Regions from separate parts of the Cellulomonas sp. NEAU-ZC6 genome, predicted to be linked through region 4. Evidence: predicted binding sites of a transcription regulator. Region 4 holds the regulator's gene; each other region holds the start of a gene.
The links. Region 4 encodes HrcA, which represses chaperone genes, less so after heat shock. Its sites were predicted from a motif close to TTNGCACTCGNNNNNNNCGAGTGCNAA; they were not measured.
Positions count from the first base shown of each region.

Region 1: AC1050_RS18785 (Hsp20/alpha crystallin family protein) is a predicted target of HrcA. The motif match lies at 2,001-2,027, and genes of this name have one in related genera.
Region 2: groES (co-chaperone GroES) is a predicted target of HrcA. The motif match lies at 2,734-2,760, and genes of this name have one in related genera.
Region 3: groL (chaperonin GroEL) is a predicted target of HrcA. The motif match lies at 1,649-1,675, and genes of this name have one in related genera.

Region 1 is NZ_JBXFYH010000005.1:240,933-245,182, forward strand. It holds gene metE (5-methyltetrahydropteroyltriglutamate--homocysteine S-methyltransferase) at 1-1,379, shown strand, start outside; gene AC1050_RS18785 (Hsp20/alpha crystallin family protein) at 1,446-1,901, opposite strand; gene AC1050_RS18790 ((deoxy)nucleoside triphosphate pyrophosphohydrolase) at 2,068-2,505, opposite strand; gene AC1050_RS18795 (YeiH family protein) at 2,535-3,596, opposite strand; gene AC1050_RS18800 (LysR family transcriptional regulator) at 3,666-4,250, shown strand, end outside.
Region 2 is NZ_JBXFYH010000002.1:521,388-525,637, reverse strand. It holds gene AC1050_RS12575 (WhiB family transcriptional regulator) at 1-184, shown strand, start outside; gene AC1050_RS12570 (glutamate--cysteine ligase) at 344-1,492, opposite strand; gene AC1050_RS12565 (THUMP-like domain-containing protein) at 1,489-2,694, opposite strand; gene groES (co-chaperone GroES) at 2,906-3,202, shown strand; gene tsaD (tRNA (adenosine(37)-N6)-threonylcarbamoyltransferase complex transferase subunit TsaD) at 3,366-4,250, opposite strand, start outside.
Region 3 is NZ_JBXFYH010000001.1:1,953,078-1,957,327, reverse strand. It holds gene AC1050_RS09025 (cold-shock protein) at 70-273, shown strand; gene AC1050_RS09020 (glycoside hydrolase family 15 protein) at 322-1,608, opposite strand; gene groL (chaperonin GroEL) at 1,838-3,466, shown strand; gene AC1050_RS09010 (DUF4031 domain-containing protein) at 3,650-3,928, opposite strand; gene AC1050_RS09005 (HD domain-containing protein) at 3,925-4,250, opposite strand, start outside.
Region 4 is NZ_JBXFYH010000001.1:1,144,429-1,148,678, forward strand. It holds gene AC1050_RS05320 (16S rRNA (uracil(1498)-N(3))-methyltransferase) at 175-942, opposite strand; gene dnaJ (molecular chaperone DnaJ) at 944-2,080, opposite strand; gene hrcA (heat-inducible transcriptional repressor HrcA) at 2,175-3,209, opposite strand; gene AC1050_RS05335 (MFS transporter) at 3,265-4,250, opposite strand, start outside.

The DNA of each region.
Region 1 (4,250 bases), on a different contig from region 4:
TCGGCGCGCTCGAGGGCCTGGAGGGCCTCGGCGCCCGCCAGGTGGCCGTCGGCACGTCCACCTCGCTGTTCCACGTGCCGCACGACGTCGCCGACGAGCAGCAGCTCGACGCGACCCTGCGCTCCTGGCTGGCCTTCGCCGACCAGAAGACCACCGAGGTCGTCACGCTGGCCACCGGGCTGACGGAGGGCCGGGAGGCCGTGCACGCCGAGCTGCTCGCCGCGGCGGACGCCCGCCGGTCCCGCGCGGAAGCCGCGGGCGTCGTCCGCCCCGAGGTGCGCGCGCGCCTGGCGGACCTGCCGGCCGAGGCGTTCCGGCGCGGCGACTTCGCGGACCGCGCGGCCGCCCAGGCCGAGCGGCTGCAGCTGCCCGCCCTGCCGACCACGACCATCGGCTCGTTCCCGCAGACCCCGGAGATCCGGGTCGCGCGCGCGGCGTTCGGCCGGGGCGAGCTGACGGCGGAGCAGTACGAGGAGGAGATGAAGGCGGAGATCCGCCGCGTCGTCGCGCTGCAGGAGGAGATCGGCCTGGACGTGCTGGTGCACGGCGAGCCCGAGCGCAACGACATGGTGCAGTACTTCGCCGAGAACCTGGACGGGTTCGCCGTCACGCACCACGGCTGGGTCCAGTCCTACGGCTCGCGGTGCACCCGCCCGTCGATCCTCTGGGGCGACGTCTCCCGGCCCGCGCCGATCACGGTGCCCTGGACGACGTACACGCAGTCGCTCACGCCGAAGCCGGTCAAGGGCATGCTCACCGGCCCGGTGACGATCCTGGCCTGGTCGTTCGTCCGGGACGACCAGCCCCTGGCCGACACCGCGAACCAGGTCGCGCTGGCGCTGCGGGACGAGATCGCCGACCTGGAGGCCGCCGGCACCGCGATCGTGCAGGTCGACGAGCCCGCGCTGCGCGAGCTGCTCCCCCTGCGGGCCGACCAGCACGAGGCCTACCTGGACTGGTCGGTGGCGTCGTTCCGGCTGGCGACGGCCGGGGTGCGACCGGACACGCAGATCCACACCCACCTCTGCTACTCGGAGTTCGGCGAGATCTTCGGCGCGATCGACGGCCTGGACGCCGACGTCACCTCCATCGAGGCGGCGCGGTCCAAGATGGAGATCCTCGGCGACATCGCCAGCGAGGGCTACCCCCGCGGGATCGGCCCGGGCGTCTGGGACATCCACTCCCCGCGCGTCCCGAGCGAGGCCGAGGTCACCGAGCTGCTCACCGAGGCGGTCCGCGTGATCGACCCCGCGCAGCTCTGGGTGAACCCGGACTGCGGCCTCAAGACCCGCCGGTACGCCGAGGTCACGCCGACGCTCGAGCACGTCCTGGCGGCCACCCGCACCGTCCGCGCGTCGCTGGCGGTCCCCACCGCCTGACGCGCACGTGCCGACGCCCCGGCCCCCGCTCGGGGGACCGGGGCGTCGTGCTGCCGCCGCGCGGGCTCAGGCGGACGCGTGCGCCTCGCGCGACGCGTCCGTGCCCTCGATGGTCGCCGGTGTCCCACCGGTGGTGACCTCGATGCGGCGCGGCCGGGCCTCCTCGGCCACGGGGATGGTGAGCGTCAGGACGCCGTCGGCGTAGGACGCGGCGATGGCGTCCAGGTCCAGCCCGCGCCCGACCGTGAGCTGCCGGGCGTAGGCACCGACGGGGCGCTCCTTGGCGAGCCACTGCACACCGTCCTCGGTGCGGGCGGTCCGCTCGGCGCGGATGGTGAGGGTCCGGTCGTCCACGTTCACGTCGATCGTGCCGGGGTCCGCACCCGGCAGGTCGACGGCCAGGACGTAGTGGTCACCCGCGCGGAACAGGTCCATCGGCATGGTCGCGGCGGCACGCTGCGAGCCGAGCACCTGGTTCATCAGCCGGTCCATCTCCTGGAACGGGTCGAATCGCGTAGCCACAGCCCGTCACCTCCTCGGCGTCTCGGCGGTCCCGGACGGTCCGGGACCGTGCTGCCCCGGTGCGCCGTACGGCCCACCGGAAGGGCTACGAGACATGTTCTAGCACTCTCGACCCGCGAGTGCCAGATCGTTGACCAGGCTGTTCGCCACCAGGTGAACCTGCTGTTCAGACGCGCGCGGCGTCGCCCTCCACGGCCTCGGCGAGCGCCTCGACGATGCGCACGTCGGCGTCCAGCCACGGGACGGACAGCCACTGGCCGCGCGGCAGCCAGCGCAGGGCGTCGTGCTCGACGAGGGGCTCGGGGACCCCCGCGGCGACCTCGGCCAGCCAGAGCCGCATGGTGTACGTGCCGTTCAGCCGCCAGCAGCCGTCGTCCGGGCCGGGCAGCTCGGCGCCCAGCGCGACGCGGACGCCGAGCTCTTCCCGCAGCTCGCGGTGCAGGGCGTGCTCGGCGGTCTCCCCCGGCTCCACCTTGCCGCCGGGGAACTCCCAGCGGCCGGCCAGGCTGACGGGCGACCGGCGGCGTGCGGCGAGCAGCGCGCGCGGGGCGCCGAGGTCGTCCACCAGGGCGGCGGCGACCACGAGGACGGGCGGCGGCTGCATGCGCCGATTCTGCCAGGAGCGCGCCGGGCTCACCCGGCGGCGAGCAGCCCGACGAGGCTCACCGACCCGGCGACCAGGGTGGCGGCCGCGCCCAGCAGCAGGGGCCGGCCACCGGTGCGCAGCAGCCGCCCCAGGTGGATCTGGGTGCCGAGCGCCGTCATCGCCGCCGCGAGCGCCAGGGTCGTCACCGGCTTCACGGCCGGGAGCACCGCGTCGGGCACCAGCCCCAGCGTCCGCACGAGCACGGCCAGCACGAACCCGACCACGAACAGCGGCACGAGCGGCGGCCGGCGCGCCCCGGCGGCCGGCGCCCCCGCCGCCCGGCGGCGCACGACGCCGACACCGGCCACCAGGGGCGCGAGCAGCACCACCCGCGCGAGCTTCGCGACCACGGCGACGGACAGCGCCGCGGCGGACACGGTGCCCGCGGCCGCCACCACCTGCGCGACCTCGTGCACGGACATCCCGGCCCAGAGCCCCGCGGTGCGGTCGGACAGCCCCAGCAGGCCGGACAGCAGGGGCACCGCCACGAGGGCGAGGCTGCCGTACACCGTCACCAGCGCGACCGCGGTCGCGACCTCGTCCTCGTCGGCGTCCGCGACCGGGCTCATCGCGGCGACCGCGGCGGCGCCGCAGATCGAGAACCCGCTCGCGACCAGCAGCGTGAGCCGGGGTGCCACGCCCAGCCGGGGGCCCAGCCAGAGGGTGGCGGCGAACGTCGCCGCCACCGTCGCCAGCAGCACCAGCACCTCCCGCAGGCCGAGGCCGAGCAGGTCGCCGAGCGACAGCTGCAGGCCGAGCAGGACCACCCCGAGGCGCAGCACCCGCCGGCCGGTCCACGCGAGCCCGGGCTCGAGCACGGCCGGCAGCAGGCCCGCGGACCGGGCGGCGGCGCCGAGGACGATCGCGACGAGCAGGCCGGGCAGCACCGGGACCAGCGCGGTCAGACCGAGGCACGCCGCGCCCACGAGCAGCGCGGCGACCAGGCCGGGCAGGATCGTGCGGTCGACTCCGAGCACGCGCCGGCGGGCGCCACCCGACGGCGCGGGACCGGCGGGCGCGGGACCGGCGGACGCGGGGACAGGCGGCACCCGTCCAGGATCCGGCCGGCAGGGCCCCCGCGGAACGCCGACCTCGCTCGCGCGCTCTAGCCTGAGGCTATGGACACCGCACCTGCCCGGCGCATCCCGCTCGGGGCGCTCGAGCTGCTCGACGCCGTCGAGGCGCACGGGTCGCTGTCCGGCGCCGCGCGTGCGCTCGGGCTCGCGCAGCCGTCCGTGAGCACCGGCCTGCGCCGCCTGGAGCGGCAGACCGGCCTGACGCTGGTCAGCCGGACCGCCTCCGGCACCCGGCTGACCCCTCCCGGGACGGCGCTGCTCGGGCGGGCGCGCGACGTGCTCGCCGCCTCGGACGCGCTGGAGCGGGAGGTGCACGCGCTGCGCAGCGCGGAGCAGGGGCGCGTCCAGGTGGCCGCGAGCCTGAGCGTCGCCGAGTACCTGGTGCCGGGGTGGCTCGCGTCCCGGCCGGCGGGCGCCGCGGTGGTGGACCTGGTCGTGGCCAACTCGCGGGACGTGATGGACGCCGTGCTGCACGGCCGGGCCGACCTGGGCTTCGTCGAGGGGCCCGGCGTCGCCGACGGCCTGCACGCCCGGTCGGTCGGCGACGACGAGCTGCTCGTGGTGGTGGCCCCCGGGCACCCCTGGGCGCGGCGGAGGCGGCCGGTGCGGGCTGCCGAGCTGAGCACC
Region 2 (4,250 bases), on a different contig from region 4:
GGCGCGCCGCCGCCGCGCCGAGGCGGCCAAGGCGATCTGCGCGAGCTGCCCGGTGCTGAACGAGTGCCGCGAGCAGTCGCTGGCCGTGCGCGAGCCGTACGGCGTGTGGGGCGGGCTGTCGGAGGACGAGCGCTCCGCGCTCCTCGCCAGCCGCGCCGGCAAGACCCAGGCCCAGGTGGTCTGACCCCCGAGACGTGGTGACCCACGGCGGTGCGATACCGCCCGGTCACCATCAACGACGACGAGGCCCCCGCGCGCGTGCGCCGGGGGCCTCGTCGTCTCTGGTTCCCGGCGCGTCCCGGAGCAGCCGGGGCGGCCCGGAGGCGGCCAGCGGCGGCCGGCCTCAGAGCGGGCGGCCCGCCCGCATCTCGGCGACCAGGGACGCGACGACCGCGTCGAGCTCGCCCGCGTTCCGCCGGGCCACGGCCCGCTGCCGCTGGTAGGACGCGCCCTTGCGCAGGACGACGCGCACGGCGTCGAGCTCGGCGGAGCAGGCCAGCCGCTCCGCGACGGGCTCCAGGTCCACCAGCAGCCGGGCGACCGCGTCGGTCACGAGCTCCTCGTCGCCGGCCGCGTCCGTGATGATGATCGCGTCCATCCCGTAGCGGGCGGAGCGCCACTTGTTCTCCTGCACGAACCACGGCGGCATGGTCGGCAGCGGCTCGCCCCGGTCCAGCAGCGTGGAGAAGTGCTCGACGAGGCAGTGCGTGAGCGCCGCCATCGCCGTCACCTCGAGCAGGCTGGGCGACCCGTCGCAGATCCGCGTCTCGATCGTGCCGAACCGCGGTGACGGCCGGACGTCCCAGCGCACCTCGTCGAACGCGTCGATCACGCCGGTGTGCAGCATGTCGCCGACGTAGGCCTCCAGCTCCTCCCAGCGCTCGAACTGGAACGGCAGCCCGGCGGTCGGCAGCTGCTGGAACATCAGGGCCCGGTTCGACGCGTAGCCGGTGTCCTTGCCGCCCCAGAACGGGCTGGACGCGGACAGCGACTGCAGGTGCGCGAAGCAGGTCAGCAGCGCCCGGGAGATCGGCAGCACCTTGGCGCGGTCCTCGATGCCGACGTGCACGTGCACGCCGTAGATCAGCATCTGCCGGCCCCACCACTGCGTCCGGTCGATCAGGGTGGCGTACCGCTCCTTGTCGGTGACCTTCTGCTGGGTCCAGCGGGCGAACGGGTGGGTGCCCGCGCTCATCAGCTCGACGCGCAGCGGGTCGGTGACGGTGCGGACCTCGTCGATCGCGCGCTGCAGGTCGGCCCCGGCCTCGCCGACGGTCCGGCAGACGCCGGAGACCACCTCGACGGTGTTCAGCAGCAGCTCCTGCCGGATGGCCGGGTGCTCCCCGCCGCCGGGCGGCCGCACGGCGTCCAGCACGGTGCTCGCCACCTGGCGCAGGTCGCCGGAGTCGGCGTCGACCAGCGCGAGCTCCCACTCCAGGCCGACGGTGGACCGCTCGGAGCTGGCGAACGGGAGCCGGGCCGGCGTGGTCACGCGACGCCGCCGACCGGCTCGACCACCAGTACCTGCTGCTGGCCCGCCACGCGCGTGAGCACCACGGTCGCCGCGGCGGAGCCCTTGAGGTCGAGCTGCCGGCGCAGCTGCTCCGGGACCACCGCGGTGCCGCGCTTCTTGATCGTGAGCGAGCCGACCCCGCGCTCGCGCAGGTAGGAGCGCAGGCGCTTGAGGCCGAACGGCAGCTGGTCGAGCACGCGGTAGGCCGTCGCGTACGGCGTCGCGTGCAGCGCGTCGGAGGTCACGTAGGCGATGGTGCGGTCCACGAGCCGACCCTGCACCTCGGCGGCCGCCTCGGCCACCAGGCCGGCACGGATCACGGCACCGTCGGGCTCGTACAGGTACGCGCCGACCGCGCCGACGGGCGGGTGCGCGTGCTCCTCCGCGTCCCCGGCCCGCAGCACCGCGGCACCGCCGGCGCCCCCGAGCAGCAGCGCCGACCGGCCGGGACCCTCGGGGGCGAGCGGGCCGAACCACAGCCCGAGCTCGACGACGTCGCCGTCGACCGACACCCACTGCGCCTCGGCGTCCGCGGGCAGCGCGCTGTGCGGGACGCCCGGGCCGAGCTTGAGCCCCAGCGCCGGCACCCGCTCGCGCAGCGCGAGCACGGCGTCGAGCGGCGGGGAGTACGCGGCGGGGTCGAACACCCGGCTGCCGCCGGAGGTGCGCCGCGCGGGGTCGGCGTACACGCCGTCGACGCCCTCGGCCGCCAGGTCGACGGCGAGCCCGTCCCCGTGCCGCACGACGGCCTCGGGGAAGGCGCGCAGGTTCACCGTGGCCAGCGCGGCGGTCGTCTCGTCGGCGTCCACGGCCAGCACCCGCAGCCCCATCGCCGCGAACGCCATCGCGTCCGCCCCGAGCCCGGACGTCAAGTCCGCGACGTGCTGCACGCCCGCGCTGACGTAGCGGCGCGAGTGCCGCGCGGCGACGACCAGCCGCGTCGCCTGCTCCAGGCCCGCGGGCGTGAACAGCATGCCGTCGGCGAACTCGCCGAGCTTGGCGTGGGCCTTGGCGCGCAGCCGGGACTGGGTGAGCGCGGCGGCCACCAGGTCGGCGTCGAAGCCCTCCTTGCGCAGCCGCTCCGACAGCGCCATCGTCTGGCCCTCGTCGTACGGCGGGAGGCTGGACAGCAGGTTCCAGCCCTCGGGGCTGAGCAGCTTGGCGAGGCCGGACGCATCCATCCCGCGATCCTCGCACGGGCGCGAGGGGGCCCGCGGGTGCTGGCACTCGCCTTGACCGAGTGCTAACGGCTTCCTAGAGTGCTGGTTGGCACTCCTCTCCGGGGAGTGCCAACCGCACCGCACGGTCGCCGGCACCCGCGACGACGGCCGGCCGTGACCACGGTGCGACAACGACATCAGGCAGCACTCACACGCGAAGGGGAGGTCCGCTGTGTCGGTCTCCATCAAGCCGCTCGAGGACCGCATCGTCGTCAAGACGCTCGAGGCGGAGCAGACGACGGCTTCCGGTCTGGTCATCCCGGACAGCGCCAAGGAGAAGCCCCAGGAGGGCGAGGTCCTGGCCGTGGGCCCGGGTCGCATCGACGACAACGGCAACCGCGTCCCGCTGGACGTGGCGGTCGGTGACAAGGTCATCTACAGCAAGTACGGCGGCACCGAGGTCAAGTACGACGGCGAGGAGTACCTCATCCTCTCCGCGCGCGACATCCTGGCGGTCGTCACCAAGTGACACCCCCGCCGGCCATTCGAGCCGGCGTCCACGAGGCCCTCTCCGTCCGCGGAGAGGGCCTCGTGCCGTTGGGGGCCCGGTGCCGTTGGGGCCCGGTGCCGTCGGGGGCCTGCTGCCGGCCGGCGGAGCGGACGCGCGTCGCCCGCCCGGCCGGGGCCGCCGGTCAGACGGTGACGGTCTCCAGCGGCATGGTGGAGTCGACGCCGATGCCGAAGTCCGAGGCCGGCAGCCCGCGCCGCACCACGGCCGCGCCGAGCGCCGCGATCATCGCGCCGTTGTCGGTGCAGTACCGGATCGGCGGGATCCGCAGGTCGATGCCGGCCGCGGCGCACCGCTCGGCGGCCACGTCCCGCAGCTGCGAGTTGGCGGAGAACCCGCCGCCGACCACGAGCGTGTCGACGCCGTGCGTGCGGCACGCGGCGATGGTCTTCGCCGTGAGCACGTCGGCCACGGCGGCGGCGAACGAGGCCGAGACGTCCTCGAGCGGGATCTCCTCCCCCGCGTCCTGCCGCGCCTCGACCCAGCGCGCCACGGCGGTCTTCAACCCGGAGAAGGAGAAGTCGTACGCGTGCTTCGCCTGGTCCTTGGCGGCGGTGAGCCCGCGCGGGAACCGGATCGCCGTCGGGTCCCCGGCGCGCGCCAGCCGGTCGATGTGCGGGCCGCCCGGGTAGGGCAGGCCGAGCAGCCGGCCGACCTTGTCGAACGCCTCGCCGGCGGCGTCGTCCAGCGTCGAGCCGAGCTCGTGCACGCCCGTCACGACGTCGTCGATCAGCAGCAGGCTGGAGTGCCCGCCGGAGACCACCAGCGCCATGACGCGCTCGGGGAACAGCCCGTGCACCAGCTCGTCGACGGCCGCGTGCCCGATGACGTGGTTCACGCCGTACAGCGGCACGTCGAGCCCGTACGCCAGGGCCTTCGCGGCGGCCGTGCCGACGGTCAGCGAGCCGACCAGGCCCGGCCCGGCGGTCACGGCGACGGCGTCGACGTCCGCCAGCGTGACGCCCGCGTCGGCCAGCGCGCGCTCGACGGTCGGGATCATCGCCTCGAG
Region 3 (4,250 bases), 810 kb from region 4:
GCCCTCCGGCCACCCGGGGGGACCACGGGCACCGACGGCGACCGATCACGCCGTCCCCAGGAGCGCCGCATGTCGCAGGGCACCGTCAAGTGGTTCAACGCCGAGAAGGGCTACGGGTTCATCACCCCGGCCGACGGCGGCCAGGACCTGTTCGTCCACTTCAGCGCGATCCAGACGAACGGGTACCGCAGCCTCGAGGAGGGGCAGTCGGTCGAGTTCGAGCTCGGCCAGGGCACCAAGGGCCCGCAGGCGGAGCAGGTCCGCCCCCTCTGACACCCGGGCGGGACCGCGGCCGACGCCGGCCGCGGCCCGGGCCGGCCCTCAGCCCTCGAGCTCGGTGACCGCCAGCACCACGCACGCGGCCGTCCAGGCGAGCGGGGCCACGGCCGCCGGGGACCCGTCCGCGAGCACCTTCTCCGGCAGCGCCCCCATCGCGGTCCGGTGCGCGTCCAGCCAGTCCAGCCGCTCGCGGGCCTCGGCGTCGTAGCCGTTCGCGGCCGCGGTCAGGGCGTACAGCGACGTCTGCGGCGTCCAGGAGATGCCGTCCTGCTTCCAGCCCGCGCCCGGCGCGAGCCCGCCTGCGGGCCGGGCCATCGCGTCGGCGGACGCGAGCCACGCCTCGGGCGCCCCGGCGAGCGGTGCCGGCTGGAACGGCGGCAGGGTGAACGCGCTCGCCGCGTCCGGCAGCGCGCCGTCGGCGTACCGGCCGTACGCGGTCGCGTCGCCGAACTCGCGCTCCACCGCCCCGCGCGTGCGCACCGCCGCGTCCCGCGCCTCCGCCGCGGCCTCGTCGTCGCCCAGCAGCGTCAGCACGCCGCCGGCCGCCTCCAGCCCGGCCAGCAGCGGGGCGACCGTGCCCAGCGTCAGCTCGCGCTCGGGGCGCTCCCAGTAGTCGGGCGAGGCCGCCGGCAGGTCGTCGTCGGCGACGAGCCCGACCGCCGACGCGGCCGCCCGCCGCACCAGCGGGGCGAGCCGCTCGGCGGTCGCCGCCCGCGCGTCGGCGGGCGCGGCGGCCACGACCTGGCCGGCGGCCCACAGCACCCAGCCCGTCCCGTCGGTCTGCGCCTCGCGGTCGTCCGGCACGTCGCCCGAGCCGTCGGGCAGGTACCGCGCCTGGAACGAGCCGTCCGCCGCCTGCACGTCCGCCAGGAACCCGAGGACCTCCAGCGCGTCCTCGACGTGCCCGGTGCGGGCCAGCGCGACCGCGACGAACGAGGCGTCCCGCGGCCAGACGTACCGCCAGTGCGGGGTCCAGGCGGCGACGGCCGCGCCGTCGTCCAGGACCAGGGTCCGCAGGTCGAGCAGGGCGTCCGTGACCATGTCCGCGTACGGGCCGTCGGCCCCCGGCACCACCCCGGCGGCGAGCCAGTCGCGCTGCTCGGCGGCGAGCGCCTCGTCGGCGGTGCCGCCGTCGTCCACCGGCACCCGGCTGCCGGGGTGCAGCTCGGGCACCTCGCCGGCGGGCACGGAGCGCGGCCCGTCCGGCGTCGCGACCACGCCCTCGGCGTACAGGTCGACCGTCGCCGTCCGCGGCCCCGTGGCGCCCCACGCGATCAGGCCCCCGGCGAGCGCGACGAGCACCAGGGCGACGGCGGCGGTGCGGGGCATGCCGGGCAGGCTATCGGCCCGTTCGCGGTGAGGGGAGCGCCTTGCACTCACGGGGGTCGAGTGCTAACCATGGACTTAGCACTCTCGGGTCGAGAGTGACAGAATGAGAAGCGAGGCCGACCCGGTGAGGTCCGCCGCACGACGGGACATGACCGTCGCAGCGGCGCGGCCGTCCGTCGCGGGCACCGACCGGCCGAACCACGAGCCACAGTGAAGGATCGATAGCCCCATGGCCAAGATCATTGCCTTCAACGAGGAGGCCCGCCGCGGCATCGAGCGTGGACTCAACGTCCTCGCCGACACCGTCAAGGTCACCCTGGGCCCCAAGGGCCGCAACGTCGTCCTGGACAAGAAGTGGGGCGCCCCCACGATCACCAACGACGGTGTCTCCATCGCCAAGGAGATCGAGCTCGAGGACCCCTTCGAGAAGATCGGCGCGGAGCTCGTCAAGGAGGTCGCCAAGAAGACGGACGACGTCGCGGGTGACGGCACCACCACCGCCACCGTGCTCGCCCAGGCGCTCGTGCGCGAGGGCCTGCGCAACGTCGCCGCCGGCGCCAACCCCATCGCCCTCAAGCGCGGCATCGAGAAGGCCGTCGAGGCCGTCACCGCCGCCCTGCTGGAGCAGGCGAAGGAGATCGAGACCAAGGAGCAGATCGCCGCGACCGCGTCGATCTCCGCCGGCGACACGGCGATCGGCGAGCTCATCGCCGAGGCGCTGGACAAGGTCGGCAAGGAGGGCGTGATCACGGTCGAGGAGTCCAACGCCCTCGGCCTGGAGCTCGAGCTCACGGAGGGCATGCGCTTCGACAAGGGCTTCCTGTCGGCGTACTTCGTGACCGACCCGGAGCGCCAGGAGGCCGTCCTCGAGGACGCCTACGTGCTGCTCGTCGAGTCGAAGATCTCGAACGTCAAGGACCTGCTGCCGCTGCTGGAGAAGGTCATCCAGTCCGGCAAGCCGCTGTTCATCGTCGCCGAGGACGTCGAGGGCGAGGCCCTGGCCACGCTCGTCGTCAACAAGATCCGCGGCACCTTCAAGTCGGTCTCCGTCAAGGCGCCCGGCTTCGGCGACCGCCGCAAGGCGATGCTGCAGGACATGGCGATCCTCACCGGTGGCCAGGTCGTGTCCGAGACCGTCGGTCTGAAGCTCGACACCGTGGGCCTCGAGGTCCTCGGCCAGGCGCGCAAGATCGTCGTCACCAAGGACGAGACCACCATCGTCGAGGGCTCCGGCGACGCCGGCCAGATCGCCGGTCGGGTCAACCAGATCCGCGCCGAGATCGAGAACTCGGACTCGGACTACGACCGCGAGAAGCTCCAGGAGCGCCTCGCGAAGCTGGCCGGCGGCGTGGCCGTCATCAAGGCCGGCGCGGCGACCGAGGTCGAGCTCAAGGAGCGCAAGCACCGCATCGAGGACGCGGTGCGCAACGCCAAGGCCGCCGTCGAGGAGGGCATCGTCGCCGGTGGTGGCGTCGCGCTCATCCAGGCCGGCGAGAAGGCGTTCGCCACGCTCGAGCTCGAGGGTGACGAGGCGACCGGTGCGCAGATCGTGCGCATCGCGATCGACGCGCCGCTGAAGCAGATCGCCATCAACGCCGGCCTCGAGGGCGGCGTCGTGGCGGAGAAGGTCCGCAACCTCCCCGCGGGCTCCGGCCTGAACGCCGCGACCGGCGTGTACGAGGACCTGCTGGCCGCCGGCGTCAACGACCCGGTCAAGGTCACCCGCTCCGCGCTGCAGAACGCGTCGTCCATCGCGGCGCTGTTCCTCACCACGGAGGCGGTCGTCGCCGACAAGCCCGAGAAGGCTGCCCCGGCGATGCCGGGTGGCGACGGCGGCATGGGCGGCATGGACTTCTGATCCGGCCGCGCGCGGGACGCTGAGCGCCCCGCACCGCACGCGACGGGCCCGGCCCCCCTCTCGGGGGTGCCGGGCCCGTCTCGCGTCCGGGGTCTCGCGGCATTCGCCGAGCGGGCAGTAGTCGTCCCCTCCGGCGGGCTCGAGGGGACATCTGCTGCCCGCTCGGCATCGGTCCGGCCCAGGTCAGTGCTGGTGGCGGGGGCGGTCGCGCGCGGGGACGCGCAGGCCGCTCGCGCGGAGGCGGCGGATCAGCTCGCCCGCCGTGACCGGTTCGGCGCCGAGGGCGACGAGGTCGGCGTGCCGCTCGTCGGGGACGTCGTAGTGGTCCAGGTCGAACGCGCGGCGGGGAAGTCCGGCGCGCTCGGCGAACGCGTGCAGCTCCGCCAGCGAGGTGTCGCTGACCAGGTGCGACCAGAAGCGGCCGTGCTGCGGCCAGAGCGGGGGGTCGACGAGGACCGTCACGCCCCCGCGCCGTGGGGGAGGGGCCGGCGGTCGTCCGCCGCGTCGTCGGCGGGCTGCTGCGCGTCGAGCTCGGCCAGCACCTTGTCCAGCTTGTGCAGCTCCGCGCCGAGGTTCTGCCGCGCGGGCTCCTCCCAGGCGGCGCCGAGCGGGCTGACGAACAGGCTCGGCCGCTTGAGCAGCTTGTTGACGATCCGCTGCCGCGCCCGCAGGTAGTCGGGCGTCGGGATGTCGGCGTACTCCTCGCGGACGTCGTGCAGGTACGTCTTGTACCGCTGCGGCTCGGCCGCGAGCATCGCGAGGTCGGCGTCGCAGAGCACCGCGC
Region 4 (4,250 bases):
GGGTCCACGCGCACGCGTCCGTGCGCGTTGAAAGTCCACAAGCTCGCGGACATATCGCCCAGATCGGCCGAGTTCCTGGACACTCGACGCCTGCGGCCGGGCGCGAGCGGGCGCGTGGACGCAGGCGCGTGCGGGCTCCAAGCGAGCGGGCGGGAGCGGCCCGCGCGGCCGGGCTCAGCCCCAGCGGCCGAGCCGCTGCGCGAGCAGCGCCAGCGCGACCGGTCCCGCGGTCGACGTGCGGAGCACGTGCGGCCCGAGCCGCACGGTGACCGCGCCCGCCTCGACCAGCAGGTCCACCTCGCGCGCGGAGATGCCGCCCTCGGGCCCGACCACGACGAGCACGTCGGCCTCGACGCCGGCGGCGGGCAGCGCGGCCTCGGCCAGGGGCACGGTCGCCTCCTCGTGCAGCACCAGCACCGACCCGCCGGCGGCGACCACCTCGCGCGCCCGCCGGGCGAGCGCGCCGGAGTCGAGCGCGACGTCGACCGACGGCACGTGCGCGCGCCGGGCCTGCTTGGCCGCGGTGCGCACGGTGCCGAGCCAGCGCGCGCGGCTCTTGGCCGCCCGGTCGCCGCGCCACACCACGATGGACCGCTCGGCCTGCCACGGGACGACCGCGTCGGCGCCGACCTCGGTCGCGGCCTCGATGGCCATCTCGTCCCGGTCGCCCTTGGCCAGGGCCTGCACCAGCACCAGCCGCGGGGCCGGCACCGGCTCGACGACGACCTCGCGGACCCGCAGGTGCACGCCCTCGGGCCCGACGGACGCGATCTCCCCGACCAGCCGGGTGCCCGCGCAGTCGACCACGTCGACCCGCTCCCCCGGCGCGCGCCGCTGCACGACGCCGGCGTGCCGGCCCTCGGTGCCGTCCAGCACGTAGGACCCGCCGGCCGCGAGCGCGCCGAGGGAACCCGGCTCGGCCAGGAAGACCGGTGCGGTCACGTCAGCGCCCGGAGAGCTTGTCGCGCAGCTTGGCGAACACGCCGCCGCCCGACGCCGACAGCCGCGCGTCGGGACGCTCCTCGCCGCGCAGCACGGCGAGCCGGCGCAGCAGGTCCGTCTGCTCGTCGTCCAGCGAGGTGGGGACCTGGACGTCGACGTGCACGTGCAGGTCGCCGCGGCCGCCGGCGTGCAGGTGGCCGACGCCGAGCCCGCGCAGCGTGACGACCTGGGCCGGCTGCGTGCCGGGGCGCAGGTCGACCTCCTGCGGGCCGTCCAGGGTGTCGAGGGTCAGCACGGTGCCCAGCGCGGCGGCGGTCATCGGGACCGGCAGCGTGCAGTGCAGGTCGTCGCCCTCGCGGATGAACGTGTCGTGCCGGCGCTCGCGCACCTCGAGGTAGATGTCGCCCGCCGGGCCGCCGGCGGGGCCGACCTCGCCCTGCGCGGTGAGCTTGATCCGGGTGCCGGTGTCGACGCCCGCGGGGACGTCGACCTCGAGCGTGCGGCGCGAGCGGACGCGACCCTCGCCGGCGCACTCGGTGCAGGGCTCGGGGATGACGGTGCCGAAGCCGTGGCACGCGGCGCACGGCTGCGAGGTCATGACCTGGCCGAGGAACGACCGGGCCACGCGCTGGACCGTGCCGCGGCCGCCGCAGACGTCGCAGGTGCGCGGCGACGTGCCGGGGCGGCAGCAGGAGCCGTCGCAGGTCGGGCAGACGACGGCGGTCTCGACGGGCACCTCGCGGTGCGTGCCGAAGGTCGCCTCGGCCAGGTCGATGTCCAGGCGGACCAGGGCGTCCTGGCCGCGGCGTGCGCGCGGGATGGGGCCGCGCTGCGCGCCCGCGCCCCCGGCGGCGCCGAAGAACGTCTCGAAGATGTCCTGGAAGCCGAACGCGCCGGCGCCGCCGCCCATGCCGCCCCCGGGGGACGACGGGTCGGCGCCCATGTCGTACATGCGGCGCTTCTCGGGGTTGGACAGCACCTCGTACGCGCGGGAGACGTCCTTGAACCGGTCCTCCGACCCCGCCTCCGCCCCGGCGACGTCCGGGTGCAGCTCGCGCGCGAGCCGGCGGTACGCCTTCTTGATCTGCTCGGGCGTGGCGTCACGGTCGACGCCGAGGACCTCGTAGTAGTCGCTCACTCGTCACTTCCTGTGCGGGTCGGTCGCGCGCGCGTGCGCGGGTCGGTGGTGCCTGCTGAACGTGCACGGGCGCCGTTCGGTGCCCACGGGCCGTTCACCCGGCGAGGATGCGGGACAGGTAGCGGGCGACGGCGCGCACCGTCGCGATGGTCCCGGGGTAGTCCATGCGCAGGGGTCCGACGGAGCCGATCCGGGCGACCGCGGTGCCACCGCCGTCGTCGGGCCCGCCGTACCCGGTGGTCACGAAGCTGGTCTCGAGCAGCCCCTCGTGCTGGGTCTCGCGGCCGATCCGGACGGAGACCGCGGCCTCGTCCTCGGCCATCTCGCCGAGCAGGCGCAGCAGGACGACCTGCTCCTCGAGCGCCTCGAGCACCGGGCTGATGGTGTGCGCGAAGTCGGTCCCGCCGCCGCGCACGAGGTTCGCGGTGCCGGCCAGCACGACGCGCTCCTCGCTCTCGCGGGCCAGCGTGTCCTCCACGACCCCGACCACGGCCCGCACCAGCGGCGCGTCGGCGGGCAGGAAGTCGTCGGCGAGGTCGGCGAGCACGGTCTCGAGCTCGGCGAGGCGGCGGCCCGCGGCGGCGACGTTCAGCCGGGCGCGCAGGCGGTGCACGACGGTCACGTCGAGGGTGTCCGCGAGCTCGAGGGTGCGCTGCTCGACGCGGCCGTGGTCGGTGATGATGACGACCAGCAGGTGCCGCTCGCCGACCGGGACCAGCTCGACGTGCCGCAGCGCGGTGCGGCGCAGCGACGGGTACTGCACGACGGCGACCTGGTGCGTCAGCTGCGCGAGCAGCCGCACCGAGCGGTCGACGACGTCGTCCAGGTCGGCCGCGTCCTCCATGAAGGCCTCGATGGCGCGCCGCTCGGGCGCGGACAGCGGCTTGACGGTCGCGAGCCGGTCGACGAACAGCCGGTAGCCCTTGTCGGTCGGCACCCGGCCGGCGGAGGTGTGCGGCTGCACGATGTAGCCGGACTCCTCCAGCGCCGCCATGTCGTTGCGGATCGTCGCGGGCGACACCCCGAGGGAGTGCCGCTCCACCAGCGCGCGGGAGCCGACCGGCTCACGGGTCGCGACGTAGTCCTCCACGATCGCTCGCAGCACGTCCAGCCTGCGGTCCTCGCTCATCGCCACCTCCCCGACGCCAGCCGCTGCTGGCACTCGCTCCGACCGAGTGCCAATTCTACGCGTCCGCGGGAGCGTTCGCGGCGTCGCGGCGCCGGCCGACCAGGTCCACGACGCCGATCACCAGCGCGACGGACACCAGGACGACCGTGATGAGCAGGGCGCGGCCGGCCGCGGCACCGCCCTCCAGGCCGGACGTCAGCGCCGCGTAGTAGGTGGACAGCGCCACCGCGACGCCCAGCGCGGAGCCGACGCGCTGGCCGACCTGCAGCATGCTGCCGGCGACGCCCGCGCGGTCCAGGGGCACCTTGGCGAGGGTCAGCGTCTGGTTCGGCGCGATCACCAGGCCGCTGCCGGCGCCCGCGACCATCTGCGTCGCCGCCACCACGAACCCGACCGCCGGCGGGTCCACCAGGCGGATGGCGAGATCCGTGCCGATCAGGCCGACGACCACGAACGCCAGGCCCACCACGACGACGGCGCGGCCGTGGCTGCCGACCAGGCGCCCCGACTGCTGCGCGGCCACGGCCGACGCGATGGCGAACGGCATGCCGACCAGCCCGGCCTGCAGCGGGGTGAAGCCGGCGATCTGCTGCAGGTACAGCGTGGTGACCAGGAACACGGCGGTGAACCCCGCGAAGTACGCCATGCCGAGCAGCGCGCCGTTGCGGAAGGACGGCTCGCCGAGCACCCGCGGGTCCAGCACGGCGGCGCCCGTACGGCGCTGGTACCGGCGCTCCCACAGCACGGTCGCGACCGCGAGCACCGCGGCGACGGCCAGCCACCACCAGCGGGCCGGGTCGTCGCCGCCCTCCCCCGTCGTCGTGACGAACGGCACCATCACGGCGGCGGTCGCGAGCGCGATCAGCACCAGGCCCGGCACGTCGAGCCGCGGCCGGCCGCCCGGCCCGGCGATCCCGCGGGGCGCCCCGACCGCCCCGCGCGGCAGGAACCGCACGGCCAGCGGCAGCACCACGGCGATCACCGGGACGTTGACGAAGAACACCCACCGCCAGCCGTGCTCGGCACCGGCCAGCTGGATGA